2 regions of the Micromonospora sp. WMMD975 genome follow, and region 2 is predicted to be linked to the other one. Evidence: riboswitches for the same ligand, from Rfam matches in the RefSeq annotation. Region 2 holds a riboswitch; the other holds the start of a gene.
What was found. A riboswitch is a leader RNA that binds a small molecule or an ion and turns the genes downstream of it on or off. The one in region 2 is predicted to bind thiamine pyrophosphate.
Positions count from the first base shown of each region.

Region 1 (15,074 bases), 650 kb from region 2:
GCGGAGTGAGCATGCTGAAGGTGGCCATCGGCGGACTCGCCGCCCGACCTGCGGTGACCTCGGTGATCGCCGGCGCGACCACGCCCGAGCAGGTACGCGCCAACGCCGACGCGGGCACGTGGCAGCCCACCGCCGAGGACCTGACCACCCTCGACGCCCTCCTCTAGCCGCCACCCACCCGCGCTGCCCTCCCACCCGCGCTGCCCTCCCACCCGCGCTGCCCCTCCCACCCGCGCGGCAACTCGTGAGTGGAACGTCATGGACGTCTCCGGGCGGTTTTGACGTCCATGACGTTCCACTCGTGGGCGGAGACGCCGGTGAGTGGAACGCCAAGGACGTCTGCGGGGCGGAGCCTGGCCAAGCCGCGAGACCACTCGGCACCGAACTCAGCAGTGGGACGTGCGTCGGCGTGCTCGGGCCAGCACCGGCACAGCCGGCGCGGGGCCGGCCGAGCGGGCGGTGCGATGTGACGCGACCCGCCCGGCCTCGGGGCGGTCCGGGGCCGGGCCGTGCGGCCGTGCGGGGTCAGCGGGGCCGTGCGGCGGGTGCGGGGTCAGCGGGGCCGTGCGGCGGTGCGGGGATCAGTGGGGCCGGGTGGTGGCGCGGCGTTCCGCGAGGGCCTGGTGGACCAAGGCGACCGTGGCCTCGGGGCGGCGCAGCACGTCGTCGGCGGTGAACCGGAGCACGACCCACCCGGCCGAGCGGAGCGCGTTCAGGCGTGCCACATCCCGCCGGAACTGTGTCCGTTCCCGGTGGTGGTCGCCGTCGTACTCGACCGCGATGCGCAGAGCCGGCCAGGCCAGGTCGACCCGGGCCACGAAACGCCCGCCGTGGCGCACCTCGTGCTGGGCGGTCAGCGGGCCGAGACCGGCGTCGAGGAGGAGCAGCCGGAGCCGCGTCTCCATCGGAGACTCGCTCGCCGGCTCGGCCAGCGTCAGCACCTCGCGCAGCAGCGACGAGCCCGGCCAGCCCGGGCGTTCCGCGGCATAGGCGCGTAGCGCGGTCAGTTCCACCATCCGGCGACGCAGCAGCGCGTCGACGGCGACCAGCGCCTCCGCCCGGGGACCATGGCGACCGAGGTCGAATGCGGTGCGCAGCGCGGTGGTCACCGGCAGCCCGGCGAAGCGGGTGCGATCCCGCTCGGACACGGGTGACCGCACGATCGACAGCCGGGGATGTGCGCGCAGCCGGGCGGTCGTCGGCAGGAGCACGGTTACCGGATCGCCCCGGGTGAGCAGGTCGACACCGAACAGCCAGGCGGCGCTTCGGCCGGCCACGGCGGCGCCGGGCGGTAGTCGCAGCGCGGCTGCGTCGCACCACATCCGGGGGTCGTCGGCGCGGTGGGCGTCCCGGTGCACGTACACGTCCGGCAGCAGGCGGACCCACGTCGGGCCGCGCAGCATCCGCCGCGTGATGCGTCCCTCGGCAACTGCTCGGCTGGCTCGGAACGGGCACGCGGACAGGTCATGCGGGACGCGGGCGCGGGTCGACATCCGGAGAGCGTGTCGTGATGCGACGGGCACCCGCCGACCCGATCCGCCGAGTGGCGTGGTCCTGGGAAAAACGTCACCCGGTCTTCCGTACGGCCGGGGGCGCGTCGTACGGTAGGCCGCAAGTGACCCACGGGAGCCCGGTGGACCGGGCTGAGAGGGGGGCTGCCAGCCCCCGACCGTCGAACCTGATCCGGATAATGCCGGCGCAGGGAGGAGCGTTGCCGTGCCGTCCCTGGGACGACTGCATCTCATCACCGACACCCGACCGGGGCGGGATCCGCTCGCCGTGCTGCGTGCCGCCCTGCCGGTGGCGCGCGCCGAACTCGTCGTGCAGGTGCGCGTGACCGACGACGCCACCGATCGGGAGGCGTACGACCTGGCTCGTCGGGTGGTCGGCGCGTGCCTGCCGTACCGGGCGCGTTGCCTGGTCAATGACCGGTTGCACGTGGCGCTCGCGGTGGGCGCGGCCGGCGGTCACGTCGGGGCGGACGACCTGCCGGTGGCCGCCGCCCGTCGGGTGCTCGGCGCCGACGCGGTGCTCGGCGCGACCGCCCGGGAGCCGGGCGCCGCCCGCGCGGCTGTCGACGCCGGGGCGACCTACCTGGGCGTGGGCCCCTGCCACGCCACCACCACCAAGCCGGGCCTGCCCGCGCCGATCGGCCCGGACGGGGTACGCGCCGTCGCCGGGTCGGTGACCGTGCCGGTGATCGCCATCGGCGGGGTGACCGCCGCGTCGGTGCCGGCGTTGCGGGCGGCCGGCGCGTACGGGGTGGCGGTGGTGGGCGCGCTCAGCGGGGCGGCGGATCCCGCGCAGGCCACCGCCGAGTTGCTGCGGGCGCTGACGTGTTAAGCGGGGCCCCTTCCTCTACCGAAAGCGTTAAGCGGGGCCCCCGCCTTAACGATGTGGGGGTGGTGGGGGGTGGGCCGGTGGGGTGGGCGATCGCATGGCGGTGTGCGCAGCGCGGGCTGCGGGTGGTGGTGCACGACGACCGGCCCGGGTCGGGCGCGTCCCGGGTGGCCGCCGGGATGCTCTCCCCGGTCGCCGAGGCGTACTTCGGCGAGCACGAGCTGACCGGGCTGCTCGTCGAGTCCGCCCGCCGCTGGCCCGGCTTCGCCGCCGACCTGACCGAGGCGAGCGGCGTCGATCTCGGCCACCGCACCGACGGCACGCTCGTGGTCGGGCTCACCGCCGACGACGTGGCCGTGGCGGGGCGGCTGTGGGCGTACCAACAGGGGTTGGGGCTGCCGATCACCCGGCTGCGCCCGTCGGCGCTGCGCGACCTCGAACCGGCGTTGACCACCCGGGTGCGCGGCGGCGCGGTCGCGCCCGGCGACCACCAGGTCGACCCGCGGCGGCTGGTCGCCGCGCTGCGCACGGCGGCCGAACGGGCCGGTGTGACGCTGCGGCCGGCGCACGTCGGCGCGTTGTCCGAGGTGGACGCCCGGGTCACGGTGGTCGCGGCCGGCTGCGGCGCGGCCCCGCTCACCGGGCTGCCGGTGCGGCCGGTGAAGGGGCAGGTGCTCCGGCTCCGCGCGCCCGGCGGCGGTCCGCCGGGCTTCCGGCACGTGATCCGGGGGTACGCCGACGGCGAGCCGGTCTACCTGGTGCCCCGGGACAGCGGCGAGGTGGTGGTCGGCGCGACCGTGGAGGAACGCGCGGACACCGAGGTCACCGCCGGCGGGGTGCTGACGCTGCTCCGCGCCGCCGTCGAGCTGGTGCCGGAGCTGACCGAGTACGAGCTGGTGGAGACCGTCGCCGGGCAGCGCCCGGGCACGCCTGACAACGCGCCGATCCTCGGGGCGCTGCCCGGCCGGCCCGGCGTGCTCGTCGCCACCGGGCACCACCGGCACGGCATCGTGCTCACCCCGGTCACCGCCGACCTGGTCACCGACCTGATCGTCACCGGCGAGCCGGATCCGGCGCTCGCCCCCTTCAGCCCCGACCGGTTCGGGAAGGAGCGCACGTGGAACTGATCGTCAACGGCGTGGAACGGACGCTGCCCGACGGCGTCACGGTCGCCGAGGTGGTGCGTACGGTCACCGGGCAGCAGCGCGGCCTCGCGGTCGCGGTCAACGGCGAGGTGGTGCCGCGCGGCGGCTGGCCGGCGAGCGTGCTGCGCGACGGCGACCGCGTCGAGGTGCTCAGCGCCGCGCAGGGCGGGTGAGCGGGATGCCCCTGGAGATCGGTGGCGTCGCGTTCGGCTCCCGGCTGGTGCTCGGCACCGGCGGCGCGGCAAACCTGCACGTGCTGGAGGCGGCGATCCACGCCTCCGGCACCGAGTTGGTGACGCTCGCGCTGCGCCGGGTGGGCAGCAGCACGCCGGGCGGGCTGCTCGACCTGCTGGAACGCTGCGGGGTGCGGCTGCTGCCGAACACGGCCGGCTGCCGGACCGCGGTGGAGGCGGTGAAGGTGGCGCACCTGGCCCGGGAGGCGTTCGACACCGCCTGGGTGAAGCTTGAGGTGATCGGCGACGAGCGCACGCTCCTGCCCGACGGGGTGGAGCTGCTGCGCGCCGCCGAGGACCTGGTGGCCGACGGGTTCACCGTGCTGCCGTACACCTCGGACGATCCGGTGCTGGCCCGGCGGCTGGCGGACGTGGGCTGCGCGGCGGTGATGCCGGCCGGCTCGCCGATCGGCTCCGGCCTGGGCATCGGCAACCCGCACCACATCCGGCTGATCCGGCAGGCCGTGGACGTGCCGGTGATCCTCGACGCCGGCATCGGCACCGCCTCCGACGCCGCGCTCGCCATGGAGCTGGGATGCGACGGGGTGCTGCTGGCAAGCGCCGTCACCCGGGCCGCCGACCCGGTGGCGATGGCCACCGCGATGCGCCACGCGGTCGAGGCCGGCCACCTGGCGTACGGCGCGGGTCGCATCCCCCGCCGCGACCACGCCCTCCCGTCCACCCCCGACGAAGGCCGACCGGACCTGTGACCGGCCCCGCTGCCACCGATCCCGGCGAGCACCCGCCCATCGAGAGCGATCTTGATACGCGCACGCCCCTCCAGGGGCGGATGCGTACCAAGGTCCGCCGGCGTCCGAGCGGATTGGTGCTGCTGACGGATCGGCGGGTGGCTCGGGGGCCGCTCGTCGAGGTCGTCGCCTCGGCCGTGGGTGGGGGAGTGCGGTGGGTGGTGCTGCGGGAGAGGGACCTGCCGCGCGCCGAGCGCCACGCCCTCGCCGTCGAGCTGCGGGCGGTGCTCGCCGACGTCGACGGCACGCTTGTCGTCGCCGGCCCCGACCCGCTCGACGGGAACGCCGTGCACCTGCCCGCCGCCGGCCCGTACCCGCCACCGCGCCTCGGGCTTGTCGGCCGCTCCTGCCACGACACCGACGAGCTGGCCCGACTGACCACCGAGGACTGCGCGACCATCTCACCCGTCTTCCCCACCGCGACGAAGCCCGGCTACGGCCCGCCGCTGCGGCCGGAAGGGTTACGCGAACTGGTGGCGGCAAGTCCGGTCCCGGTGCTCGCCCTCGGCGGCATCGAAACGCCGGAGCAGGTGCGGGCCTGCGTCGCGGCGGGTGCGGTTGGTGTCGCCGTGCTCGGCGCGCTCATGCGCGCCGAGTCCCCGAGCGATACCGCCACCACCCTGGGCAGTGCTTTCAATGAGGCGTCCACCCCGGTGTCGCGCCCCGCACCCGACGGCGGAGATCTCCCCGAGAAGGGCTGCGGCCGACCGTGACCACGGAGGGATCAAGCCTGACCGCCCGGAGTGGGCACGGTCGGCCGCAGCCCTCACCGCAACCAGAGAAGGAAAGACAGTGACGCCGACGACCATCCTCACCATCGCCGGCTCCGACTCCGGGGGTGGCGCCGGCATCCAGGCCGACCTCAAGACGTTCGCCGCGCTCGGGGCGTACGGAACGAGCGTCCTCACGGCGGTCACCGCGCAGAACACCCGGGGCGTGGACGCGGTGCTGCCGCTGCCCCCGCAGACCGTGCGCGACCAGCTCGACAGCGTGCTCGGCGACTTCGACGTGCGCGCGGTGAAGACCGGGATGCTCGGCACCCCGGCGGTCGCCGAGGCGGTGGCGGAGGCGGCCCGGGGCGGTCGGCTGCCCCGGCTCGTCGTCGACCCGGTGCTCGTCGCCACAAGCGGGCACCGGCTCGGCGTGGTGGAGGCGGTCGAGCGGCTGCTCCCGTACGCCCAGGTGGCGACGCCGAACTGCGCGGAGGCCGCGGCCCTCACCGGACGCCGGGTGGAGACGGTCGAGGAGATGGTCGCCGCGGCGGAGGCGCTCGCGGCGCGCGGCCCGGCGTTCGTGGTGGTCACCGGCGGCGACGTCGACGCGGCAGGTGAGTCGGTCGACGTGCTGGCCGGCGGTGGGACGACGCGGCTGCTGCGCGCGCCCCGGGTGGCGACGCGGCACAACCACGGCACCGGCTGTTCGTTCGCCGCCGCCGTCGCGGTCCGGCTGGCGGCCGGCGACCCGGTGCCGGTCGCGGTGACCGCCGCCAAGGAGTACGTGACCCGCGCGCTGACCGGCGCGCGGGACTGGGAGTTGGGCGCGGGACGCGGCCCGATGGACCACTTCGGCTGGTCCGCTTGAGCGACAGGGAGGCTGTCATGCAGGCACGTCGCAAGGTGTACGTGGAGGGGACCCGGCCTGATGTCCGGGTGCCGTTCGCCGAGGTGACACTGACCGGGGACAACCCGCCGGTGCGGCTCTACGACACTTCCGGCCCCGGTTCGGACCCGGAGGTGGGGCTGCCCGCGCTGCGCGGGCCGTGGATCGCGGAGCGGGGGGACGTCGCGCCGGTGCGGGGCGCCGGCAGCCCGCTGGCCGGGACCCGGCCGACCCAGCTCGCGTACGCCCGGGCCGGGACCGTCACGCCGGAGATGGAGTTCGTGGCGATCCGGGAGGGGGTGACGCCGGAGTTCGTCCGGGGCGAGATCGCGGCCGGCCGGGCGGTGCTGCCGCTCAACGTCAACCATCCGGAGTGCGAGCCGGCGATCATCGGCAAGGCGTTCCTGGTGAAGGTGAACGCCAACATCGGCACCTCGGCGGTGACGTCGTCGGTGGCCGAGGAGGTGGAGAAGCTCACCTGGGCCACCCGGTGGGGCGCGGACACCGTGATGGACCTGTCGACCGGCAGGCGGATCCACGAGACCCGCGAGGCGATCGTGCGCAACTCGCCGGTGCCGATCGGCACCGTGCCGATCTACCAGGCGCTGGAGAAGGTCGGCGGCGATCCGGTGAAGCTGAGCTGGGAGGTGTTCCGCGAGACCGTGATCGAGCAGGCCGAGCAGGGCGTCGACTACATGACGGTGCACGCCGGCGTGCTGCTGCCGTACGTGCCGCTGGCCGTGGACCGGGTGACGGGCATCGTCTCCCGAGGTGGGTCGATCATGGCCGCCTGGTGCCTGGCGCACCACGAGGAGAACTTCCTCTACACCAACTTCCGCGAGCTGTGTGCGCTGCTCGCGCGCTACGACGTGACCTTCTCCCTCGGCGACGGGCTGCGTCCCGGGTCGATCGCGGACGCCAACGACGAGGCGCAGCTCGCCGAGCTGCGGACGCTCGGCGAGCTGACCACCGTGGCCTGGGAGCACGACGTCCAGGTGATGATCGAGGGCCCGGGGCACGTGCCGATGCACAAGATCAAGGAGAACGTGGACCTTCAGCAGGAGTGGTGCCACGAGGCGCCGTTCTACACGCTCGGCCCGCTGACCACCGACATCGCTCCCGCGTACGACCACATCACGTCCGCGATCGGCGCGGCCATGATCGGCATGTTCGGCACCGCGATGCTCTGCTACGTCACGCCGAAGGAGCATCTCGGCCTGCCGGACCGCGACGACGTGAAGGCCGGCGTGATCGCCTACAAGATCGCGGCGCACGCGGCCGACCTGGCCAAGGGGCACCCGGGCGCGCAGGGCTGGGACGACGCGCTGTCGAAGGCCCGGTTCGAGTTCCGCTGGGAGGACCAGTTCAACCTGGCGCTCGACCCAGACACGGCGCGGGCCTATCACGATGCCACGCTGCCGGCCGAGCCGGCGAAGACCGCGCACTTCTGCTCGATGTGCGGGCCGAAGTTCTGCTCCATGAAGATCACCCAGGAGCTGAAGGACTACGCGGTGCGGGGCATGCGCGGCAAGTCCGAGGAGTTCGTCGCCGGCGGCTCCCGGGTCTACCTGCCGCTGGCCTGAGCACCCCGTCCGTCCGCCCGCGGGATGGCCGGACGCCAGCTCGGCGAAGTGGCGGTATCCGGCCGGCGGGGATGCCACCACTTCGCCGTAGTGGCGTCGATCATTGACCGGAACTCGCTAGCCGCCCTGTCTCGCGTTCGTACACCTGCGCGGCGTCCCGAGTGGACCTGTCACGTGGTCCGAAATGGCCCCCTGGAGGAGCCGTTTCGGACCAAGATCTGGGCACCGGCCTCAGTCGCGGTGGTGCCGGCCGGTACGCAGGGAGCGGGCGTCGTCGGCGTTGTCGTCGGCGGCGAGACCGGCGACCCAGTCGACGTACTCCTCGTCCGGCGTGGCGCTCGGCCCGGCCGCGTCGTCGGCCGGTTCCGAACCGCTCCGGTCCCGGTTGCGCCGGAACAGGCCGCGTCGGCCCTTCGACTTCCCGCCGGCAGCCTCGGCGTCGTCCGCCCCGGCGTGCCGGCCCGGCGTCGCCTCCCGGTCGGAAGGCTCCGCACCCGGACCGGTCGTGGCCGTTTCCGCGTCGCCGCCCTGAGCCGGCACGGTCGCGCCGGATCCGGTCCGACCGGCGGAGCGGGCGTTGGTGGCGAGGGCGTCCCATCCCGTGCTCCGGCCCGGCTCGGGCGGGCCCTGGTGGCGCGGACGGGGTGCCGACTCGGCCCGGCCCGTCGCGCCGTCGCCGTCCCGCTCGGTCACGGCGCGGCCCCGTACGCCGGCCGGCTCACCCGGCGCGGCCGGCTCACCCGGCGCGTTGGTCGGCTTGCCTGGCGCGTTGGTCGGCTTGCCTGGCGCGGGCGGCTTTCCGGGTCCGGTCGACGGTTCTCCCGGTGCGGTGGCGTCGGCCGGGCGGGTCGGGCGGCTCGCCGCCGGGGGGATCGGCCAGGCCGGCCGCACGTCCCCCGGTCGTTCGGGCACGTCGTCGAAGATGGAGAACCGCGGCCGGGGCGACGCGGGCGGGGTGGGGCTGTCGGCCGGCTCGGCGGCGAAGAAGAAGCTGCGCGGGCGGCGGGCCGGCTTCGGTGCCGCGGTCGGCGGCTCGGCCGGCGCGATGGGGTCGGCCGGCGCGATGGGGTCGGCCTGGGCGATGGGGTCGGCCGGCGCCGGGACGGACGCACCGGCCGTGGCGGCTCCGGCTGCCGGCCGGGTGGCTGCCGGCGGAGCCACGGGCTGCGGGGCGGCTGCCGGCGGGGTCACCCGCTGCGTGGCGGTGGGCGGCGGGGCCACGGGCTGGGGGGCGGTGGGCGGCGGGGCCACGGGCTGGGGGGCGGCAGCTGGCGGGGCCACCGGCTGGGGTGCGGCGGGTGGTGGGCTCACGGGCGACGGAGCGGCGTCCGGCGGGGCGACGCGGCGGCCGGCGGGCCGCCGGGCAGCGGTCGGCGTGCCGTCGTTCCCGATGGGCGCCGGAGCAGGGCCGCCGGCCGGCCTGTCCCCGTCCACCGCCGGCTCCGCGGGGCGGTCCGTCGGCGTCGGCCCGTCCGCCGTCGGCGTGGACCGGGCGGCGGTGCGGCCCCGCCGCGGCCGGGTGGCCCGCGGCGTCGCGGCCGGCTTGGGCGCGGCGTCGGCCGTCGCCGGCGCCGTGCGTGGCTCGGCATCGATCGGCGCCGTGCGCGGTTCGACGTCGGTTGTCGGCGTGCGTGGTTCGACGTCGGTTGTCGGCGTGCGTGGCTCGGCGTCGGTTGCCGGCGGGGCCGTCCGGGGCTCGGGTCCGGTCCGGACCGGTTCGGCCGTCGCCGGTGGCTCGACTCCGGCCGGCCCGCCCGCCGGCGCCCCGGTGCCGCTGCCGAGCGGATCCGGCCCGGTCGGAGGCTGCGGACCGGGGCGACCGGCGGCCAGGACGTCGATGGCCGAGGTCCGCCGGCCCGGCGGCAACAGGCCGGGCATCGGCAGGCCGCGGGTTGCGCTCTCGTCGTTCGACCCGCCGGCCTCCGGCCAGTCCCAGTGCGCGGGTGCCGGCGCGCCGGCCGAGGTCGGGGTCGGGGTCGGGGTTGCGACGGCGGAGGCCGGGGTGGGCGGGGTGGCCGAGGCGGTAACCCCGGCCGGCAGCGGCGCGAGGATGTCGGTGGGCTCGACGGCGCCGGTGCCGCCGGGGACCGGCCGGCGCAGCACCGAGGTGGCGGTCGAGCCGAGGGCGCCGGCGACGATCGCGATCAACGCGCCGTAGTAGGGCGCGAGCTGGTAACGGTCGGCCGTCGTGCCCGGCCCCGCGGTCAGGTAGGCGAACGCCACGAGCACCGGCCCGGCCGCCCCGGCCGCGCCGCCGACAAGCGGCGGATGCCCGGCCCGACGGGCCAGCAGGCCGATCGCGCCGCCCGCGAGCAGGGCCAGCGTGGGCAGCAGCAGCATCGACAGGCGTTGCGCTGCGGCGGCATCCAGCCAGGACGGCTCGAGGACGCCGAGGCGTACGGTGGTCAGCGGCCGGTTGGCGACGACCGTGGGGGCGACGGAGAGCAGGGCCAGCAACCAGACGACCCCGGCGGTGCACGCGACACCCCAGCCGAACGGCGGCTTGAGCAGTACGGCGATCGCCGCGCCGGCGCCCACCACCGCGCCGAGGACGGCGCAGATGCCGGCGGCCCAGGCCGGGTCGACGGAGCCGCCCAGCTCGGCCGCGCGGGCCGGCTGCATGCAGAGCGGGGCGACGACGATCGCGCCCAGCGCGCTGACGCCGGCGACGGCGAGCAGCTCGGTGGTGCCGCCGGGCCGGTCGTCCCGGCGGCCGAGACGTTCGGTGAGGACGGCCCCGGCGACGGCGGCGACCGCGGCGACCCAGGCGACCCAGGCGAGCTGGGCGGGCCACCTGTTGACCGAGCCGTCGACGAACGCGCCGTCGAGGCGGACGACGCCGAAGCCGTACGCCACGCCCAGCTGGCCGGCGCCGGCCAGCACACTCACCCCGAGCGCCGTGAGCAGCAGCCTGCCCCACGTCCGAAAGGCCATGTCGGGCACGTTACGGCCCGGTGGGGTGGTTCGCCACCTTGCCACCGCGCGGCGCGCTGAACGGCGTCGGCGTGGCTACTTCAACTCGACCAGGCGGGCGAGGTAGGTGGTGTCGCCGACGTTCGTCAACATGTGCACGGCGCCCGGGTCGCGGTAGACCACCCCGCCGGTGGGCTCGTCGGCGTCGATCGTGGTGCCGTCGACCGTCTGCACCACGTTCTTCGCGCCCTCGACCGCCACGACGAGGTAGGGGTGGTCGTGGCGGTGCAGCGGCTGGCGTTCGCCCGGCTCCAGCCGGATGTGCCAGACGCGTACCCGGTCGTTCTCGTAGACGATCTCCTGGCCCACCGGGCCGAGTTCGAGGTCGGTGTGCGGGTGGGTCATCGCGGTCCGTCCAGGTGGGGGAGCACCTCGGCGGCGATGAGCTCCACGTGGTCGAGGTCGTCGAAGTCGATCAGCCGCAGGTGCACCCGGGTGGCGCCGATCGCGGCGAACTCGCCGAGCCGTTCGACGAGCTGGGCGGGGGAGCCGACCACCGGGTCCTCCGGCGGGAGGGCACTCGTGACGTGCAGCGGCGCGGCCCGGCGTCGCGCCTCGGCGTCGGTGCGCCCGATGGCCACCACGATGCCGGCGGAAAGCGTCAGCGGCGCACGTCCGGACGCGTCGCGCCCGAAGCGGTCGCACGCCTCGCGAACCCGCTCGTACGCGGCGGCCGTCTCGTCGACGCTCTTGAACGGCATGTTGAACTCGTCGGCGTACCGGGCGGCCAGCTCGGGGGTGCGCTTCGGTCCCCGGCCACCGATGATCACCGGCGGCCCGGGTTGCTGCACCGGCTTGGGCAGCGCGGGCGCGTCGGTCAGTTGGTAGTGGTCGCCGCGGAAGCTGTACGTCTCGCCGGGCGGGGTGCGCCACAACCCGGTGACGATCTCCAGTTGCTCGGCCAGCCGGTCGAACCGCTCGCCGACGGGCGGGAACGGGATGCCGTACGCGGTGTGCTCCCGTTCGAACCAGCCGGCGCCGATGCCCAGCTCGACCCGTCCGCCGCTCATCCGGTCGACCTGGGCGACCATGACGGCCAGCGGCCCGGGGAGCCGGAAGGTGGCGGAGCTGACGAGCGTGCCGAGCCGGATCCGGGTGGTCTCCCGGGCCAGCGCGGCGAGCGTCAACCAGGCGTCGGTGGGGCCGGGCAGCGCCGGCTCGTCCCCCATCGCCCGGTAGTGGTCGGCGCGGAAGAAGCCCTCGAAGCCGGTCTCCTCGACCAGCCGGGCGAACCGGAGCTGGTCGTCGTAGTCCGCTCCGCGGTGGGGTTCGGTGAAGACCGAGACCCGCATGCTCACCGTCCTCCCGCCGCCGCGGCCCGCGACGGCGTCTCGGTCGACGCGGGTACGCCGGGGGCGTCCCGCTCCATCAGGAGTTCGTGCAGCTCGGCGCTGATCCGCGCCACGTCGGCCAGGTGCGCGTGCCGGCCCAGGGTGCGGGGCCGGGGGACGGCCACCTCGACCACCTGGCGGATCCGGCCGGGACGCGGGCTGAGCACGACGACGCGGTCGGCGAGCAGCACCGCCTCGTCGATCGAGTGGGTGACGAAGACGATCGTCGCCTTCGTGTCCATGTGCACCCGCTGGAGCTCGCCGGAGAGTTCCTCCCGGGTGAGCGCGTCGAGCGCGGAGAACGGCTCGTCCATCAGCATCACCCGGGGGGAGCCGATCAGCGAGCGGCAGAGCGAGACGCGCTGCTGCATGCCGCCGGAGAGCTCGTGCGGGAGGCGCTTCTCGAAGCCGCCCAGCCCGGCCATCTCCAGCAGTTCGCGGGCGCGGTCGCGGTGCTTCGCCCGGCTCCAGCCGAAGATCTCCACCGGCAGCAGGACGTTGTCGAGCACCGAGCGCCAGGGCAGCAGCGCCGGACGTTGGAACAGCATGGCGACGTCCTGGCGCGGCTTCGTGATCGGCGTGCCGGCGACGGTGATCTCACCGGCGGTGGCCGGCAGCAGGCCGGCGATCATGCGCAGCAGGGTGGACTTCCCGCAGCCGGAGCGGCCGAGGACGGCGACGAACTCACCGTCGGCGACGTCGAGGTCGATGCCGCGCAGCGCCTCCACCCGCCCCGAGCGGCCGTCGAAGGTGCGGGACACCCCGGACAGTCGGATCATCTCCCGCCGGCTCCCTTCCACCGTCGTCACGATCGCGAGCCCGGCCAGCCTAGCGGGAACCGTGCTTATAGCACCGTCCGGGGTGGACGTCAGTCCGCTTCCCGTCACGCGACTTCGTTTCCTTTCCGCAACCCGGACGGTTGCGGCACGTCATCAGCCTTCTCGTACGCTGTTGCGCGCGAAGAGTCCCCTCGCGACGGTCCAGTCGGTCGATCCCCCCTGCCGACCCCGTCGAACCCACGACCCGACCGGCGTAGATGTCCTGGTCGGAAAGGACATGGTGTACAGATGAGAAGGTTGACCCGTACGGTCGCCGCCGCGGCGCTGGCGACCGCCCTCGCCCTGGTGGGCGGCTGCAGCAGCGACTCGGATTCCTCCGACGGCGACGGCGGCAGCGGCGGGGCGACGGAGAAGGTGACCTACCTCACCTCGTTCGGTAACTTCGGCCGTGACTCCTACGCCTGGGTGGCGAAGGACAAGGGCTTCTTCAAGGAGGCCGGCTTCGACGTCGACATCAAGCCCGGTCAGGGCACCGGTTCCGTCATCCAGACGATCACCGGCGGCCAGGCCGACTTCGGTCCGATCGACCTGACCGGTGGCATCCTCCAGCTCGGCAACGGCGAGGCCAAGGACTTCGTCGCGGTGGCGGCGATCCAGCAGCGCACCATGGCCGCCATCGTCACGGTCGAGGGCAAGAACATCGCCACCCCGAAGGACCTCGAGGGCAAGAAGCTCGCCGACACCCCGACCTCCGTCGTGCGCAACCTCTTCCCCACGTACGCCCGGCTGGCCGGCATCGACGGCAGCAAGGTGACCTGGGTCAACGGTGACGCGCAGGGCCTCATCGGCCTGCTCGCCGCCGGATCGGTGGACGGCATCGGCCAGTTCGTCGTCGGCCAGCCCACGGTCGAGACGGTGGCGAAGAAGAAGCCTGTCGTCCTGCCCTACAGCAACGTGATGCAGGACCTCTACGGCAATGCGCTGATCACTTCCACCAAGATCGCCAAGGAGAAGCCGGAAATGGTGAAGAAGTTCACCGCCGCGCTGCTCAAGGGTCTGGAGTACTCGCTGGAGCACCCGGACGAGGCGGGCGAGATCCTGAAGAAGAACGTGCCGGCCGCCATCCCGGCCGCCGCCTCCGCCGAGCTGAAGCTGATGGCCGCGTACGTCCGGTCGAGCAACTCCGGCACCGCGATCGGCACGCTCGACAGCGGCCGGGTGGCCAAGAGCATCGCGCTGCTCCAGGGCGCGGGCGCGCTCAAGCAGAACCTCACCCCCGACCAGATCATCAACTTCGACCTCGCGCCGAAGGCCTGACCGGTCGGCTCGGGCACGGGGGTGCGACCGGCCGGACCTCCGGTGGGTCGCACCCCCTTCGCGTGCCGGTCGTCCGACCGGCCGAAGAAGGAGGACACGTTGACGCAGTTGACCGAGGCCCGGCCCGGGGCGCCGGAGGAGCCGGCTCCGGCGGCGACCGCCCGGCGCGGGCCTGTCGTACGCCCGGCCGTGATCGCCTTGCCGGCGCTCGGGCTGGTCATCGCGGTGGCCGTCTGGTGGCTGGTCACGTCCGTGCTGCACCTGGTGCACCCGGCCGCGTTGCCGCCGCCGCAGGCGGTGGCCCGTTCGCTTGCGGACACCACCGACGTGCTGCTGCCCGCCCTGGGGTTCACCACCTGGATGACCCTGTCCGGCTTCCTGCTCTCGTCGATCGTCGGCGTGCTGATCGGGATGGCGCTGGCCGCGTCCCGCCGGGTGGAGCGAATGTTCGCGCCGCTGCTGGTGGCGGTGAACGCGGTTCCGAAGATCGCCTTCGGCCCGCTGCTCGTGGTGGCCGTGGGCTTCGGGCAGAAACCCATCCTGACCATGGTGTTCCTGCTCTGCTTCTTCCCGATCGTGCTCTCCACCGCCACCGGGCTGACCACCACCCCGGCCGACCTGGCGGAACTGGGCCGGTCGCTCAACGCCTCCTGGTGGCAGTCGTTCCGCAAGGTGCGCCTGCCGGCCGCGCTGCCGCAGATCTTCGTCGGCCTCAAGGTGTCCATGCCATTGGCCGCGATCGGCGCGGTGATCGGGGAGTTCTATTCGGACCGGCCCGGCCTGGGCTATCAGATCCTCCAGTACAACGGCGTCGGTGACACCGCGACCGCCTGGGCGGCCATCATGCTCGTGGCGCTGATGAGCATCGTGCTCTACGCGGCCCTGAGCGCGATCGAGCGGCTCGCTCTGCCGTGGGTACGGGCCACCACCTCGGCCCGCTGACCACCGCGGGTGTGGCCCCGTCACGCCCGGGGACCACACCCGCGGTGGTGACTAGCCAGCCAACCGCCAACGACCGCCCCGCG
Region 1 is NZ_CP120739.1:4,914,543-4,929,616, reverse strand. Features, by position in the region: gene O7613_RS21675 (aldo/keto reductase) at 1-167, shown strand, start outside; gene O7613_RS21670 (DUF559 domain-containing protein) at 582-1,403, opposite strand; TPP riboswitch at 1,613-1,722, shown strand; gene O7613_RS21665 (thiamine phosphate synthase) at 1,717-2,343, shown strand; gene thiO (glycine oxidase ThiO) at 2,337-3,467, shown strand; gene thiS (sulfur carrier protein ThiS) at 3,458-3,658, shown strand; gene O7613_RS21650 (thiazole synthase) at 3,655-4,428, shown strand; gene O7613_RS21645 (thiamine phosphate synthase) at 4,509-5,180, shown strand; gene thiD (bifunctional hydroxymethylpyrimidine kinase/phosphomethylpyrimidine kinase) at 5,260-6,048, shown strand; gene thiC (phosphomethylpyrimidine synthase ThiC) at 6,066-7,649, shown strand; gene O7613_RS21630 (hypothetical protein) at 7,881-10,583, opposite strand; gene O7613_RS21625 (cupin) at 10,659-10,967, opposite strand; gene O7613_RS21620 (LLM class F420-dependent oxidoreductase) at 10,964-11,914, opposite strand; gene O7613_RS21615 (ABC transporter ATP-binding protein) at 11,917-12,732, opposite strand; gene O7613_RS21610 (ABC transporter substrate-binding protein) at 13,021-14,049, shown strand; gene O7613_RS21605 (ABC transporter permease) at 14,149-14,991, shown strand; gene O7613_RS21600 (ABC transporter substrate-binding protein) at 15,043-15,074, opposite strand, start outside.
Region 1: another riboswitch for thiamine pyrophosphate. It lies ahead of O7613_RS21665 (thiamine phosphate synthase); the one in region 2 lies ahead of O7613_RS18605 (ECF transporter S component).

Region 2 (15,074 bases):
CGGGGGCCCTTCCTCTACCAAATGCGTTAAGAGGGGCCCCCGCCTTACACACGTCAGCAGCCGGGGAGGCGCTCGATCAGGTAGCGCTCGACCTGGGTGAGCGCCACGCGCTCCTGGGCCATGGTGTCCCGGTTGCGGACGGTCACCGCGTCGTCGTCGAGCGTGTCGAAGTCGACCGTGACGCAGAACGGGGTGCCGATCTCGTCCTGCCGGCGGTAGCGGCGACCGATCGCCTGCGAGTCGTCGAACTCGACCACCCACCGCTTGCGCAGGTCGGCGGCGAGCTGCTTGGCCTTCGGCGAGAGCGCCTCGTTGCGGGACAGCGGCAGCACCGCCACCTTGACCGGGGCCAGCCGCGGGTCGAACCGCATGACGGTGCGCTTGTCCACGCCGCCCTTGGTGTTCGGCGCCTCGTCCTCGTCGTACGCCTCCAGCAGGAACGCCAGCACCGCGCGGGTCAGGCCGGCGGCCGGCTCGATCACGTACGGCATCCAGCGCTCGCCCTTGCCCTGGTCGAAGTACGACAGGTCGACGCCGGAGTGCTTGCTGTGCGTGGACAGGTCGAAGTCGGTGCGGTTGGCGATGCCCTCCAGCTCGGCGAACTCGCTGCCGCCGAACCGGAACTTGTACTCGATGTCGACGGTGCGCTTCGAGTAGTGGGAGAGCTTCTCCTTCGGGTGCTCGTAGAAGCGCAGGTTCTCCTCGGACAGGCCCAGGTCGAGATACCAGTTCCAGCGCTCCTGAAGCCAGTATTCGTGCCACTGCTCGTCGGTGCCCGGCTCGACGAAGAACTCCATCTCCATCTGCTCGAACTCGCGGGTCCGGAAGATGAAGTTGCCCGGGGTGATCTCATTGCGGAACGACTTGCCGGTCTGCGCGATGCCGAACGGCGGCTTCTTGCGGGCGACCGTCTCCACGTTCTTGTAGTTGACGAAGATGCCCTGGGCGGTCTCCGGGCGCAGGTAGTGCAGGCCCTCGTCGCTCTCCACCGGGCCCAGGTAGGTCTTCATCAGGCCGTTGAACATCTTCGGCTCGGTGAAGGTGCCCTTGTTGCCGCAGTTGGGGCAGTTCAGCTCGGTGAGCGAGGTCAGCGGCTTGCCGTGCTTGGCCTCGTACGCCTCTTCCAGGTGGTCGGCGCGGAACCGCCGATGGCAGGACTGGCACTCGGTGAGCGGGTCGACGAACTCGGCGATGTGGCCGCTCGCCTCCCAGACCTTGCGGGCCAGGATGACCGCGGAGTCGAGGCCGACGACGTCGTCGCGCTGCTGGACCATGGTCTTCCACCACTGGCGGCGGACGTTCTCCTTCAGCTCGACGCCGAGCGGGCCGTAGTCCCACGCCGACCGGGTGCCCCCGTAGATCTCGCTGGAGGGGAAGACGAAGCCTCGGCGCTTGGCGAGGCTGACGACGGCGTCAATTCGGTCGGCTGGCATGTTTCCTCCTACGCCGGCTGGCGGTCGGCGCGGTCGAGTCGGATGGAATGGGACCACGGTACGACCGCCTCGGTCCCGAGCCCAGCAGAATACCGGGGCCCGGTCAGCTCACCCCGCAGACCTCCATGCCGCCGGTCTGCCGGTCGGGGGCCAGCGTCACGGTCTGCGCCTCCCGGCGGCCACCGGCGAGCGTGACGTCCACCGGCACGGTGAGCGTGGTGGTGTCGACCTTGCCCACCCGGTAGCCGGAGATCTGCGGCTCGGTGGCGACCCGCTGCACAAACTCGGGCCGGGACTCGCGCCGCCGGGCGTCGTCGCAGAGCTGGGCGTACGCCTTGGTCCACTCCCGGGCGACGAGCGCCTGGTAGTAGTCGTCGGTGACGGCCCGGCCCTGTTCCCCGACGGCCTGCACGTTGCTCACGCCCAGGCCGATCACCGCGGCGCCGCCCCCGCCGCAGCAGAGCAGCACGGCCAGTGCGCCGACGCCGAGGGCGAGCCAGAGCCGGGCTCGCCGCCCCTCGGTCGGCGGGGCGGCGAACGGCGGGGCGACGCCGGGACCGGGCGGCGGCGCGGGCACGCCCGGGTCCGCCGGCGGTGCGCCGGGCGGCACGGGTGGCGGGGGCGGCGCGGCCGGTCCGGGAGCGGTCATACGCGCCAGGGTAGTGCCCCGGGAGTCAGCGGTAAGGACCTGCGGCACGATCGCTTGCGGCGACGACGATCTCGCCCTGCGGGGCGGCGCTGGCGAGCGTCTCGTACGCCGACGGCTCGTCCACCGATCGGGCGAGCAGCGGCACGGCGGTGATCTTGACGTCGAACCCGCCGAGCCCACGCCGGTACGCCCCGACGGACTCCCACTCGGTGATGAGACACCAGTGGGCCGGGTCGTCGAGCGCCCGCAGCAGTTCGCCGCGCAGGTAGCCGGGTCGGGCGGCGAGCGCGGCCAGCGCCGCGTGCGCCTCCCGGGTGAACTCGTCCACCGTTTCGGCTTCCACCACGAACCGGTTGGTGACCAGCACGGCGTTCCTCCTCGTAGAGTCTGTGGCATGCAGCGTACGCAGAGTCCCGTGCTGTCCCGCCTGGCCCGGCTCAACCCGACGGCGGTGTTCCTCGCCGCGCTGGTGCTGGTGCTTGTGGGCCTCTTCGCGCCCGGCCCGGCCGGCGGCGTCCTGCTGTTGGCGTTGGCCGCCGGGTTGGTCTGGTTGATGTCGGTCACCTGGCCGGTCCAGGCGCCGGCGACGCGGATGCTCCGGCTGCTGATGCTCACCCTGTTGATCGCGGTGGCGCTGGCCAAGCTGCTGGTCGGCTGAGTAGCGCCGGTTGACCTGCGCAGACATGCAATCATGCGTTTTTGACAATAATTTTCGTTATCGCGGACAGTTGGTCCCATGACCGCTCGTGCCACGCCCCGCGTCCTCGCCGCCGCCACCGCCGCCCTGCTCACGCTCGGTGGTCTGGCCGCCTGCTCGGACGGCGGGGGCGGGGGAAGCGACCCGGACCGGGTCGACGTGGTGGCCGCGTTCTACCCGCTCCAGTTCCTCGCGGAGCGGATCGGCGGCGACCGGGTGGTGGTCGGCAACCTGACCAAGCCCGGCGCGGAGCCGCACGACCTGGAGTTGAACCCCCGCCAGGTCGGCCAGGTGGTCGACGCCGAGCTGATCGTCTACCTGACCGGTTTCCAGCCGGCCGTGGACGAGGCGGTCGAGCAGAACGGCGGCGACCGCGCCTTCGACGTGGCGGGCGTGGCGCCGCTGCGCGACGCCGCCGCCGGCGGCCACGAGCACGAGGGCGAGGACGGGCACCAGGAGGAGGCCGGGCACGAGGAGGGCGGCGGCAAGGACCCGCACCTCTGGCTCGACCCGACCCGGCTGGCCACCGTCGGCGACCGGCTCGCCGAGCGCCTCGGCGCGGTCGACCCGGACCACGCCGCCGACTACACCGCCCGCGCCGGCGCGCTGCGGGACGAGCTGACGACACTCGACACCGAGTACGCCGAGGGCCTGCGCACCTGCCAGCGCCGGGAGATCGTGACCAGTCACACCGCCTTCGGCTACCTGGCCGAGCGCTACCGGCTGGAGCAGATCGGTCTCACCGGCCTCACCCCCGAGTCCGAGCCGTCCCCGCAGCGGCTCGCCGAGGTGGCGGAGGAGGCCCGGGAGCACCGGGCCGGCACGATCTTCTTCGAGACGCTCGTCAGCCCGAAGGTCGCCGAGACGATCGCCCGCGAGGTCGGTGCGCGCACCGCGGTCCTGGACCCGATCGAGGGCCCGCCGGCCGAGGGCGACTACCTCTCCGCGATGCGCGCCAACCTCCAGACCCTGCGAACCGCCCTGGACTGCTCATGACCGCACCCGTACTCGAGATCACCCACGCCACCGTCGGCTACGACGGCCGGCCGGTGCTGCGCGACGTCTCGCTGGCGCTGGCCGCCGGCGAGGTGGTCGCCGTGCTCGGCGCCAACGGCTCCGGCAAGTCGACGCTCGTCCGCGCCGCGCTCGGCCTGGTGCCGCTGGGCGCCGGGTCGGTCACCCTGTTCGGCACCCCCCAGCGCCGTTTCCGGCAGTGGCACCGCGTGGGGTACGTCCCGCAGCGGCTGGGCGCGGGCGGCGGCGTACCCGCCACGGTGGCCGAGGTGGTGGCGTCCGGGCGGCTGGCCCGCCGGGGGGTGCTCCGGCCGGCTCGGCGGGCCGACCGGGAGGCGGTGGCGGAGGCACTGCGCGCGGTCGGGCTCGCCGACCGGGCCGGTGATCCGGTGGCCACCCTCTCCGGCGGTCAGCAGCAGCGCGTCCTGATCGCCCGGGCGCTGGCCGGCGGGCCGGAGCTGCTGGTGCTCGACGAGCCGACCGCCGGGGTGGACGCGGCCAGTCAGGAGGCGTTCGCCGGTGCCCTGCGGATGTTCCGCGACGGTGGCGGCACGGTGCTGCTCGTCGCCCACGAGTTGGGGCCGCTGCGCCCGCTGATCAGCCGGGCGGTGGTGGTGCACCGGGGCGGGATCGCCCATGACGGCGCGGTGCCCGAGCCGGCCGGTCACCACGCCGACCCGGACCACGAGCACGTGCACCCGCACTGCGACGAGGAGCCCGCCGGGCTCTGGACAGGCATCTGAGATGGACCTCTTCCAGTACGACTTCATGCTCCGCGCGCTCGTCGGCGCGCTCGTCATCGGGCTGGCCGCCCCGGCGCTCGGCATCTATCTGGTGCAGCGCCGGCTGGCGTTGATCGGTGACGGCATCGGTCACGTGGCGCTCACCGGCGTCGGCGCCGGGCTGCTGCTCAACCGCTCCCCCGTGCTGGTGGCGGTGCTCGCCGCCACGCTCGGCGCGGTCGTCATCGAGCTGGTCCGCGCGTACGGGCGCACCTCCGGCGACCTCGCGCTGGCGCTGCTGTTCTACGGCGGCATCGCCGGCGGCGTGATGCTCGTCGGGCTCTCCGACGCCAGCAGCGGGTCGCTCAACGCGTACCTCTTCGGGTCGCTGACCACGACGTCGCCGGCCGACCTGGTCACCATCGGCGTGCTCGGCGCGGTGCTGCTGGTGACCATGCTGGTGCTGCGTCCGGCGCTGTTCGCGGTCTGTCACGACGAGGAGTACGCGCGGGTCTCCGGCCTGCCGGTGCGGGCGCTGAACCTGCTGATCGCGGTGGGTACCGCGATCACGGTGACCATCGCCATGCGGGCGGTCGGGGTGCTGCTGATCAGCGCGCTGATGGTGGTGCCGGTGGCCACCGCCCAGCAGGTGACGCGCGGTTTCCGGTCGACCATGACGGCGGCCATGGCGCTGGGCCTGTTCGCCGCCGGGGCCGGGATCTGGGTGGCCGCCACCGCGGACACCGCGCCGGGCGCCTCGGTGGTGCTGGTGGCGATCGGCTCGTTCCTGGTGGTGGCGCTGCTGGCGGCCGGCGGGCGGGCAGTGCGGCGGCGCGTCCGGCCGACGGCGACGCAGGCGGCGGTCGAGCCGGCCGAGCACGAGGTGGTGCTCGGATGAGGCCGGCACAGCCGACACTGGTTATCGTTACGGGGTGACCGGCTCCAACGGGTACGACGTCTTCGAGGGCGCGGGGGATCTGCTGCGCGCCCTCTCCGCCCCGATCCGGCTCGCCATCGTGAGCGAGCTGGCCGAGGGCGAGCGCTGCGTGCACGAGCTGGTCGAGAAGCTCGGCGCGCCCCAGCCACTCGTCTCCCAGCACCTGCGGGTGCTGCGCGGGGCCGGCGTGGTGCGCGGCTCGCGGCGCGGTCGGGAGATCGCGTACGCCCTGGTCGACGAGCACGTCGCGCACATCGTGGCGGACGCGGTCAGCCACGCCGGGGAGGGACCGGCATGACCACCGGCACCCCACGCACCACCCGGCAGCGCAGCGCGGTGAGCGCCCTGCTGGACGAGGTCGAGGGCTTCCACAGCGCCCAGGACCTGCACGCCATGCTGCGCCGGCGCGGCGACCGGATCGGGTTGACCACGGTCTACCGGACGTTGCAGGCGCTCGCCGACGCCGACGAGATCGACGTGATGCGCCCGCCGGGCGGCGAGCACCTCTACCGGCGGTGCAGCGGCGGCCACCACCACCATCTGGTGTGCCGGGGCTGTGGTCGTACCGTCGAGGTGGCCGGCCCGGCGGTGGAGAAGTGGGCGGACCGGATCTCCGCCGAGCACGGCTTCACCGAGGTCAGCCACACCCTGGAGATCTTCGGCACCTGTCCGGCCTGCGCCGGCCGGTAAAACCGACCGGTGCCGCCGCGGCCACGCCGTGGCAGGCTGTGCGGCGTGAAGATCTACGCCGACCGCTTTCCGACCGCCCTCCGCCAGCTCCTCACCGATCTGCTCGTGGTCGTCTGGGTGTACGCGGCGATCCGCTTCGCGTTCTGGGTGCACGACCTGGTGGAGAAGCTCGCCGTACCCGGGCAGAAGCTGGAGGGGGCCGGCGGCGGACTCGCCGACAACCTGGCCGAGGCCGGCGGCAAGGTGGGCCGGGTGCCGCTTGTCGGCGACGAGCTGACCGCGCCCTTCACCCGGGCCGCCGACGCCGCCCGCGCGATGGCCGACGCCGGCCGCGACCAGCAGGAGCTGGTCGGCCAGCTCGCGGTGGCGCTGACCGTGGCGGTGCTGGTGTTCCCCCTCGGGCTGGTGCTCGTCGGTTGGCTGCCGCTGCGGGTGCGGTGGATGCGCCGGGCCGGCGCGGCGAAGGCCATGTCCGCCGCGCCGGGCGGCCGGGACCTGCTGGCGTTGCGCGCGCTCGCCGGCCAGCCGCTGTCGAAGCTCAACCGGATCGCGCCGGACGTGGCCGAGGCGTGGCGGCGCGGCGACGACGCGACCGTGGACGCGCTCGCCGCGCTGGAGCTGCGCGGGCTGGGGCTGCGCACCGGCCGGTAGGGTGTGCCGGTGCTGTACTTCCTGATCGTCGTCGCCGTGCTGCTGCTCGTCTACGCGGGCGTGCTGGTGAGCTTCGTCCGCAAGGGCCGCAGGATCCCGCCGGCGGCGTACCTCGTGCTGGCCGCCCTCAACGGTCTGATCCTCGCCGCGGTGATCGCCTGGGCGGTCGCCCGCCGCTGAGCGGTGTTAAAAGGGGCCCCCGCCTATACCGAAAGCGTTAAGCGGGGGCCCCTCCTTTCACAGCCGGCGGCGGACGTCGTCGGCGGTGGAGGGGCCCGGCTGCCAGCGGGCCACCCAGGGCAGGTCGGTGGGGGGCGTGAGCACGCCGGCCTCCACCGAGGCGTAACGGCCGGCGACGATCCGCTTCGCGGCGGCCACGTCCACCGAGTCGGTGTTCGACCACAGGCCGGTGAACAACTCGTCGACGCGCAGTCGCGCCTGCCGGCAGAACAGGTCGGCCAGCTCGACGTTCTCCGGGTGCTCGGACCGCTCGGCGTAGGCCCGGACGCAGACCGCGGACATCGCGAACAGCTCCGCGCCGATGTCCACCACCCGGCCGAGGAACGCCTGCTTGCGCTCCATCTTTCCCTGCCAGCGGGACATCGCGTAGAACGTCGAGCGGGCCAGCTTGCGCGAGGTCCGCTCGACGTGCCGCAGGTGCCCGGCCAGCGGCCCGAACTCCTGGTAGGCACCCGGCGCCTGCCCCTTGCCGACGGCGAGCGTGGGCAGCCACTTGGCGTAGAACGCGCCGGCCCGCGCGCCGGCTGCCGCCTTGCGGCCCAGCCCGGCGTCCGGGTCGATGATGTCGCCGGCCACCGACAGGTGCGCGTCGACCGCCTCGCGGGCGATCAGCAGGTGCATGATCTCGGTGGAGCCCTCGAAGATCCGGTTGATCCGCAGGTCGCGCAGGAGTTGCTCGACGGCGGCCGGGCGTTCGCCCCGGGCTTCGAGCGACTCGGCCGTCTCGTAGCCGCGCCCGCCCCGGATCTGGATCAGCTCGTCGGCGATCCGCCAGGCCATCTCGCTGGCGTAGAGCTTGACGAGCGCCGCCTCGATCCGGATGTCGTTGCGGTCGTCGTCGGCGAGCAGGCAGGACAGGTCCAGCATGGACTCCATGGCGTAGGTGGTGGCGGCGATGAACGCCAGCTTCTTCGCCACCGCCTCGTGCTCGCCGACCGGCCGGCCCCACTGGACCCGGTCGGCGGCCCACTCCCGGGCCACGTTGAGCGCCCACTTGCCGGCGCCCACGCACATCGCCGGCAGCGACAGCCGGCCGGTGTTGAGCGTGGTCAACGCGATCTTCAGGCCCTTGCCCTCCCCACCGATCACGTTCTCGGCCGGCACGAACACGTCGTGGAACCGGGTGAGGCTGTTCTCCAGGCCGCGCAGCCCGACGAAGGAGTTGCGCCGCTCCACCGTGATGCCGTCGCTGTCGCCCTCCACCACGAAGGCGGTGATCCCGCCGCGACGGCCCTCCGCGGCCGGCACCCGGGCCATCACCACGAGCAGCGTGGCCACGGTGCCGTTGGTGGCCCAGAGCTTCACCCCGTTGAGGCGGTAGCCGGCGCCGTCGGCGGTCGGCTCGGCGGTGGTGGCGAGCCGGGCCGGGTCGGAGCCGACGTCCGGCTCGGTGAGCAGGAACGCGGACACCTCGCCGGCGGCCAGCCGGGGCAGGAACCGCTGCTTCTGCTCGGCCGTGCCGAACATCTTCAGCGGCTGCGGCACGCCGATCGACTGGTGCGCGGAGAGCAGCGCGCCGATCGCCGGGTTCACCGAGCCGGCGAGCATCAGCGCCCGGCAGTAGTGCAGGTTGCTCAGCCCGAGGCCGCCGTACCTGCGGTCGATCTTCATGCCGAAGGCGCCGAGCCGGGCCATCCCGTGGAACACCTCGTCCGGGATGTGCGCGTCACGCTCGATCGCCGCGCCGTCCACCTTGCTGCCCAGGTAGGCCCCGAACGCGCCGAGGAACTCGTCGGCGCGGGCCACGTCGTCCGGGTCGGACCGGGGCCACGGGTCGATCAGGTCGAGCCGGAACCGGCCGAGGAAGAGTTCCTTGCCGAAGCTGGGGCGGTCCCAGGCCGACTCGCGAGCCGCCTCGGCGACCTGACGGGCCTCCTTCTCGGAGACCTGGCCGGCCTCGGTGGGCAGCGGCCCCACCCCGTCGGCGTTGTTCTGTGTCGTGGTCACGGCTGCCTCCTGGATGGTCGGTCCGGATGCGACGAAATCGACGCTACCCCCGGGTGTTACCCAGGGGTAGCCTCGCGTGCACGCCCGATTTGGCGGACCGTCAGCCGGCGGTCAGCGTCGCCGGGTCGTCGTCGTCATCGTCGATGTCGTCGTCGCCCCAGCTGCGGCGGCTGAACGGCAGGATCGCCCAGAAGAGCAGGAACCAGATCCCGGTGAGCGCGCTGAGCAGGAACGCGATCGGCCGGTCCAGCACGAAGTCGGTGACCAGCAGGACCGCGCTGACCATCGCGATCAGCATGAAGAACAGGCCGCCGGACGCCATCCGGTGGGCGAAGCGGACCAGTTCCGGCTTGCGCCCCTGCCGGAACAGCGCCCGGTGGAACGCGACCGGCGAGATGATCATCGCGGCGGCCGCGGCGGCGGCCAGCAGCGCCACGACGTAGACGTCGCGCTGGAAGTCGGTGGTCCGGTTGAACGCGTTGCTGAACGGCATGGTCAGCAGGAAGGCGAAGAGGATCTGCACACCGGTCTGCGCCACGCGCAGCTCCTGGAGCAGGTCGGCGAAGTTGCGCTGCCAACGCTGCTTCTCGGATTCCTTGGACACTCGTGAACCTCCGGTGAAGACGGCACGGCCGGCGGGTGAACGCCCGCCGGCAGCAGCGCCTGTGCCCGGTTCAGATGATCACGAAACCGACTCAGGAACCCCGGCGGATCCGGCCCGCGTACCGGGCCTCCCACTCGGCGTTGTGCTCGTCCCCGCCGGCGATGTTCGCCGACAGGTAGACCGGCGGACGCTCCCCCGCCGCCACCAGCCGGGCCACCACCTCGACGGTGATCTGCTGGGCCAGCAGCGCGGCGGTGATCGAGGAGACCGCGCCGACCGCGCCACCGTCGGGCAGCGGCAGCGTGGCGTCGCCGTACGGGGCGCCGTTGTCCAGCACCACGTCGGCGAAGTCGGCGAGCTTGCGGCCGGACGGATGCCGCGAGGTCATCCGGGCCGAGTGCCGGGCCGAGGTGACCGCCACCAGACCGTGCCCGTGTTCCTTCACCACGGACGCGAACTCCACCATCGCCCCGTTCACGCCCGAGTTGGAGGCCAGCACGAACACGTCCGGCGGCCGGACCGGGGCCAGCTCGTAGAGGCGGTGCGCCACAGCCGGCTCGCGTTCCAGCTTCGGGCCGAGCACGTCGGCCGGCTCACCCCCGACGAGCACCAGGTCACGCAGCGCGATCCGGTTGGTGGGCACCAGTCCGCCGGCGCGGCCGGCGATCTCCATGGCGAGCGCCTCCGAGTGCCCGGTGCCGAAGGCGTGCACCACCCCGTCGGCGCGTACCGCCGCGGCGATCAGGTCGGCCGCCGCGGCCACGTTCTCCCGCTGCTCGGCGGCCACCCGGCCCATCATCTCGGTCACCGTGGCCAGGTACGCCTGGGCGCTCACCGTCATGTCTGCTCCGTTCCTCGCACCCGGGCCAGGATCGCCTCGGCCAGCGGGCCGGGGGCCTCGTCGGGGATCCAGTGGCTGACGCCGGGAAGCGTCACGAAGCGGTAGTCGCCGGTGACGTGCGCCGCGCACGCCTCGGCGGCGGTCCGGCCGATCGCCACGTCCTTCTCGCTCCACACGTACGTGGTCGGCGCCGCCACCGGGCCGACCGCCTTCATGTCCGACCCGTTCATCGCCCGGTACCAGTTCAGCGCGACGGTGAGCGCGCCCGGCTCGCGCATCGGCTCGGCGTAGCGGGCCACCGCGTCCGCGTCGCCGACCCCGCGCAGCAGCCGGCGCAGCGCGGCCCCGCGCAACGCCAGCAGCACCGTCTCGGCCTTGCCAGGCATCCGGAACAACGCCATGTAGGCGGACTTCGCCTTCTGCCGCGGATCGGTGGCGAGCGCATGCCCCATCGCGGCCGGGTGCGGCACCGACACCGCGGTAAGCGTCCGCACCCGCTCCGGGTGCGCCGCGGCCAGGCCCCAGGCCACGATCGCGCCCCAGTCGTGGCCGACCAGGTGCGCGGTGGTCACCCCGAGCGCGTCCAGCACGGCCGCCGCGTCGGCCACCAGCTCCGGGATGCGGTACGCCTCGACGGCGTCCGGCCGTGCGCCGGGCGAGTATCCGCGCTGGTCGAGGGCGTACGTGCGCAGCCCGGCGGCGTGCAGCGCGGGCGTCACCGCATCCCACTCGCCGGCGTGCTGCGGGAAGCCGTGCAGCAGCAGGACCGGATCGCCGCCCTCGGGGCCGCCGGTGCGTACCTCGAATGTCAGATCCCGCGCCTCGACCCGCATGATCGCCACCATACCGACCCGCGCCCTGCTGGGCCTGGCCCCGACATCGGTGCTAGCGTCTGCCGTTGAGACAACTTCACATCCGACAGGGGAGCGCACAGCGCTGAGAGTGCGGGCCGGTGCCCGCAGACCCTCGAACCTGATCTGGGTAATGCCAGCGCAGGGAGTTCGGTCGACCTCCAGCCGCGTCGACGTCCGGGCACATTCCGGGCGCGGCGTGCGTCTTCTCCTGGTTCCGCACCACGAACTGGGAGTCCGCATGAACCACACCGACAGCAACCGCTGGCGTACCGTCGACATCGTCGTCGCCTCGGTGATCGCCGTCGCCTTCGGCGTCGTCTTCTGGGCCTGGGGCCTGCTCTGGAGCGCCACCGACGCGGCGTTCGCGTTCTTCCCGCCGGCGCAGGCGGTGCTCTACGGCGTGTGGCTGATCCCGGCGGTGCTCGCCGGCCTGATCATCCGCAAGCCGGGCGCGGCGCTCTACTGCGAGACGGTGGCCGCGATCGTCTACGCGCTGCTGGGCAGCCAGTGGGCCGGCATCGTGATCCTCCAGGGCCTGATGCAGGGCATCGGCGCCGAGCTGGCGTTCGCCGCGTTCCGCTACCGCTCGTTCAAGCTGCCGGTGGCGACGCTTGCCGGCGCGCTCACCGGTCTCGGCGCGGCCATCTTCGACTTCGTCTACTGGAACAAGGCATACGACCTGACCAACTACCGCATCCCCTACGCCCTGATCACCATCGCCAGCGCCACGATCATCGCGGGCGTCGGCGCCCACGTCCTAACCCGCGCCCTGGCCAACACCGGCGTCCTGGACCGCTTCCCCGCCGGTCGCGACCGAGCCCTGGTCTGACGGGTATCCCGCTGTCGATCATGAAGTTGACGGTGATTTCTGCGCGTGTGGTGCCGTCAACTTCATGATCGACGAGGCAGAGGGGGTGGAACGGTGAGTGGGGTGGTGCTGCGGGGGTTCGGGTGGCGGCACGGGGGGCGCAGACGCTGGGCTCTGCGCGGGGTGGACCTGCGCGTCGAGAGCGGGGAGCGGGTGCTGCTGCTCGGTGCCTCCGGGGCCGGCAAGAGCACGCTGCTGGCGGCGCTGGCCGGGCTGCTGCCCGAGGACTCCGGCGAGCAGGAGGGCACCGTCGAGATCGACGGGCTGGACCCGCGCAAGGCCCGCGAGCGCGTCGGCGTGCTCTTCCAGGACCCGGAGACCCAGCTCGTGATGGCCCGCTCCGGCGACGACGTCGCGTTCGGGCTGGAGAACCGGGGCGTGCCCGCCGAGGAGATCTGGCCCCGGGTCGACGAGGCGCTGCGCCGGGTCGGCTTCCCCTACCACCGGGACCGCCCCACCGCCGCGCTCAGCGGCGGCGAACAGCAACGGCTCGCCCTCGCCGGGGCGCTCGCGCTGCGGCCCGGGCTGCTGCTGCTCGACGAACCCACCGCCAACCTCGACCCGGCCGGCGCCGCGCTGATCCGCCGCGCCGTCGCCGACGCCGTCGACCCGGACACCACACTGATCCTGGTCGAGCACCGGGTCACCGAGGCGCTGCCGCTGATCGACCGGGTGGTGGTGCTGGAACCCGGTGGCGGGGTGCGGGCCGACGGCCCACCCGAGGCGGTGTTCGCCGCGCACGGCGAGGCGCTGGCCGCCGCCGGGGTCTGGGTCCCCGGGCACACCACGCCGCCCCGACACGCCACCACACCACCCGGGGACGTGCTGCTCACCGCCGACCGGCTCGGCCTGCCGCCCCGGCTGGCCCCCACCGACCTTCGGGTACGCGCCGGCGAGGCGCTCGCCGTGCTCGGCCCCAACGGCGTCGGCAAGTCCACGCTGGCGCTGCTCCTCGGCGGCCTGACCCGCCCCGGCACCGGCACGGTCACCGCCTCCACCGCACTTGCCGGCCGGGACGCGCGTACTTCCCCGCACCGGTGGCGGGCACCCGCGCTGGCCGGGCGGATCGGCTCGGTCTTCCAGGACCCCGAGCACCAGTTCGTCACCGCCACCGTCCGCGACGAACTGGCCCTCGGCCCGCGCCGGACCGGCCGGACCGAGGCGGAGGTCACCGCCACCGTGGACGCGCTGCTGCACCGGCTGCGGCTGGACCGGCTCGCCGGCGCCAACCCGTACACCCTCTCCGGCGGCGAGGCGCGGCGGCTGAGCGTGGCGACCGCCCTGGCCACCGCGCCCCGCCTGCTGATCTGCGACGAGCCCACGTTCGGCCAGGACCGGCGGACGTGGCTGGAGCTGGTCGACCTGCTGGCCGAGCTGCGCGACGCCGGCCACGGCATCGTCACGGTGACCCACGACGCGGACTTCGTGGCCGCGCTGGCCGACCGGACGCTCACCCTGGACCACCCGACCGTGTCCCCCGCGCCGAGCCACCCTTCCGGGGCCACCCAGCCGATTCATCCTTCCAGGACCGCCCAGCCGGGACACCCTCCCGGATCCGCCCAGCCGAGCCACCCGGCCGGATCCGCCCAGCCGGGCCACCCTTCCGGGTCCGTCCAACCGGGCCACCCGGCCGGATCCGCCCAGCCGAGCCACCCGGCCGGATCCGCCCAGCCGGGCAGTCCCGGGCCGGGGCAGCCGGCGTCACCGCCGAACCGAGGGGCGGATGCGCCGTGATCAGCCTGGAACCGGTGGCGACGCCGGGCGCCCCGCTGGCCCGGCGCAACCCGGTGGCGAAGCTGGCCGCCGCGATGGTGTTCACCATCGTGCTGGTGGCGACCCTGGACCCGGTCGCGCCGGCCATCGCCATCGCCGTCGAGCTGGCCGTGCTGCCGCTGTTCGGCGTCCGCTACCGGGTGCTGGCCCGGCGGGCGTGGCCGCTGCTGGCCGCCGCCGCCGGCATCCTGGTGACGCTTGTGCTCTTCGCCGCCGACCGGTCCGGTCGGGTCCTCGTCGAGGCCGGACCGGTGCTGGTCACCGAGGGCGTGCTGGTCACCGCGCTCGGGCTGGTGCTGCGGATGCTCGCGGTGGCGCTGCCCGGGATCATCGTGTTCGCCACCACCGACCCGACGGACCTGGCCGACGCGCTGATCCAGAACGCCAAGGCCCCGGCCCGGTTCGCCATCGGCGCGCTTGCCGCGTTCCGGCTGGTGCCGCTGCTCGAACAGGAGTGGCGGATGATCAGCATGGCCCGCCGGGCCCGGGGCGTGGACGCCGGCCGCAACCCGGTGGCCAAGCTGCGGCTCTTCGCGTCCACCGCGTTCACGCTGTTGGTCGGCGCGATCCGGCGGGGCACCCGGCTGGCGGTGGCGATGGACGCGCGGGGCTTCGACGCCGGCACCCCGCGTACGGTCGCCCGCCGACAGCTCTTCACCCGGGCCGACGGGCTGTTGATCGCCGGGGCGGCGCTGCTGGCCGGCGCGGCCCTGACGGTCAGCGTGCTGCTCGGCACCTTCCGCCCCCTGATCGGCTGACCCGACCACCCCCTCAACCCGGCTTGGTCCAGCCCAGCCCGGTCCGGCTCGTGATCGCCGAGTGGAGCCACCCGCCGCGCTCCCGCAGGGCGAACAAGCCCTCCGACACACACCGAAAGCCGCAACACCTCCATATGCCCCTCCAGGTCCCCTCTCCCCCGCCGAGGTCCCGCGTGCTGGCGTCGATCTTCGACTTGTGGCACCTCCAATATCAGAACAAAACCGACACTTATTGGCACCCCAAGTCCAAGATCGAGAGACAGCCACAGAAGGGCGAGAGCCATCTATAGATGGCGCGTCGGGGTCCACGGTGCTGGCCGGGGCGGGTGATTGATCAAGGAGTTCGCGTGGTCGTGAAGGCGGAAATCCGACGCAAAATCCTTGATCACGGCCGGG
Region 2 is NZ_CP120739.1:4,264,449-4,279,522, forward strand. Features, by position in the region: gene O7613_RS18530 (glycine--tRNA ligase) at 54-1,433, opposite strand; gene O7613_RS18535 (hypothetical protein) at 1,537-2,010, opposite strand; gene O7613_RS18540 (antibiotic biosynthesis monooxygenase family protein) at 2,108-2,449, opposite strand; gene O7613_RS18545 (DUF6703 family protein) at 2,477-2,740, shown strand; gene O7613_RS18550 (metal ABC transporter substrate-binding protein) at 2,819-3,775, shown strand; gene O7613_RS18555 (ABC transporter ATP-binding protein) at 3,772-4,536, shown strand; gene O7613_RS18560 (metal ABC transporter permease) at 4,538-5,413, shown strand; gene O7613_RS18565 (metalloregulator ArsR/SmtB family transcription factor) at 5,448-5,750, shown strand; gene O7613_RS18570 (transcriptional repressor) at 5,747-6,142, shown strand; gene O7613_RS18575 (hypothetical protein) at 6,188-6,793, shown strand; gene O7613_RS18580 (hypothetical protein) at 6,803-6,973, shown strand; gene O7613_RS18585 (acyl-CoA dehydrogenase family protein) at 7,031-8,980, opposite strand; gene O7613_RS18590 (DUF6328 family protein) at 9,081-9,584, opposite strand; gene O7613_RS18595 (SIS domain-containing protein) at 9,676-10,425, opposite strand; gene O7613_RS18600 (alpha/beta hydrolase) at 10,422-11,258, opposite strand; TPP riboswitch at 11,336-11,442, shown strand; gene O7613_RS18605 (ECF transporter S component) at 11,518-12,108, shown strand; partial or broken gene O7613_RS18610 (ABC transporter ATP-binding protein) at 12,202-13,626, shown strand; gene O7613_RS18615 (energy-coupling factor transporter transmembrane component T) at 13,878-14,678, shown strand.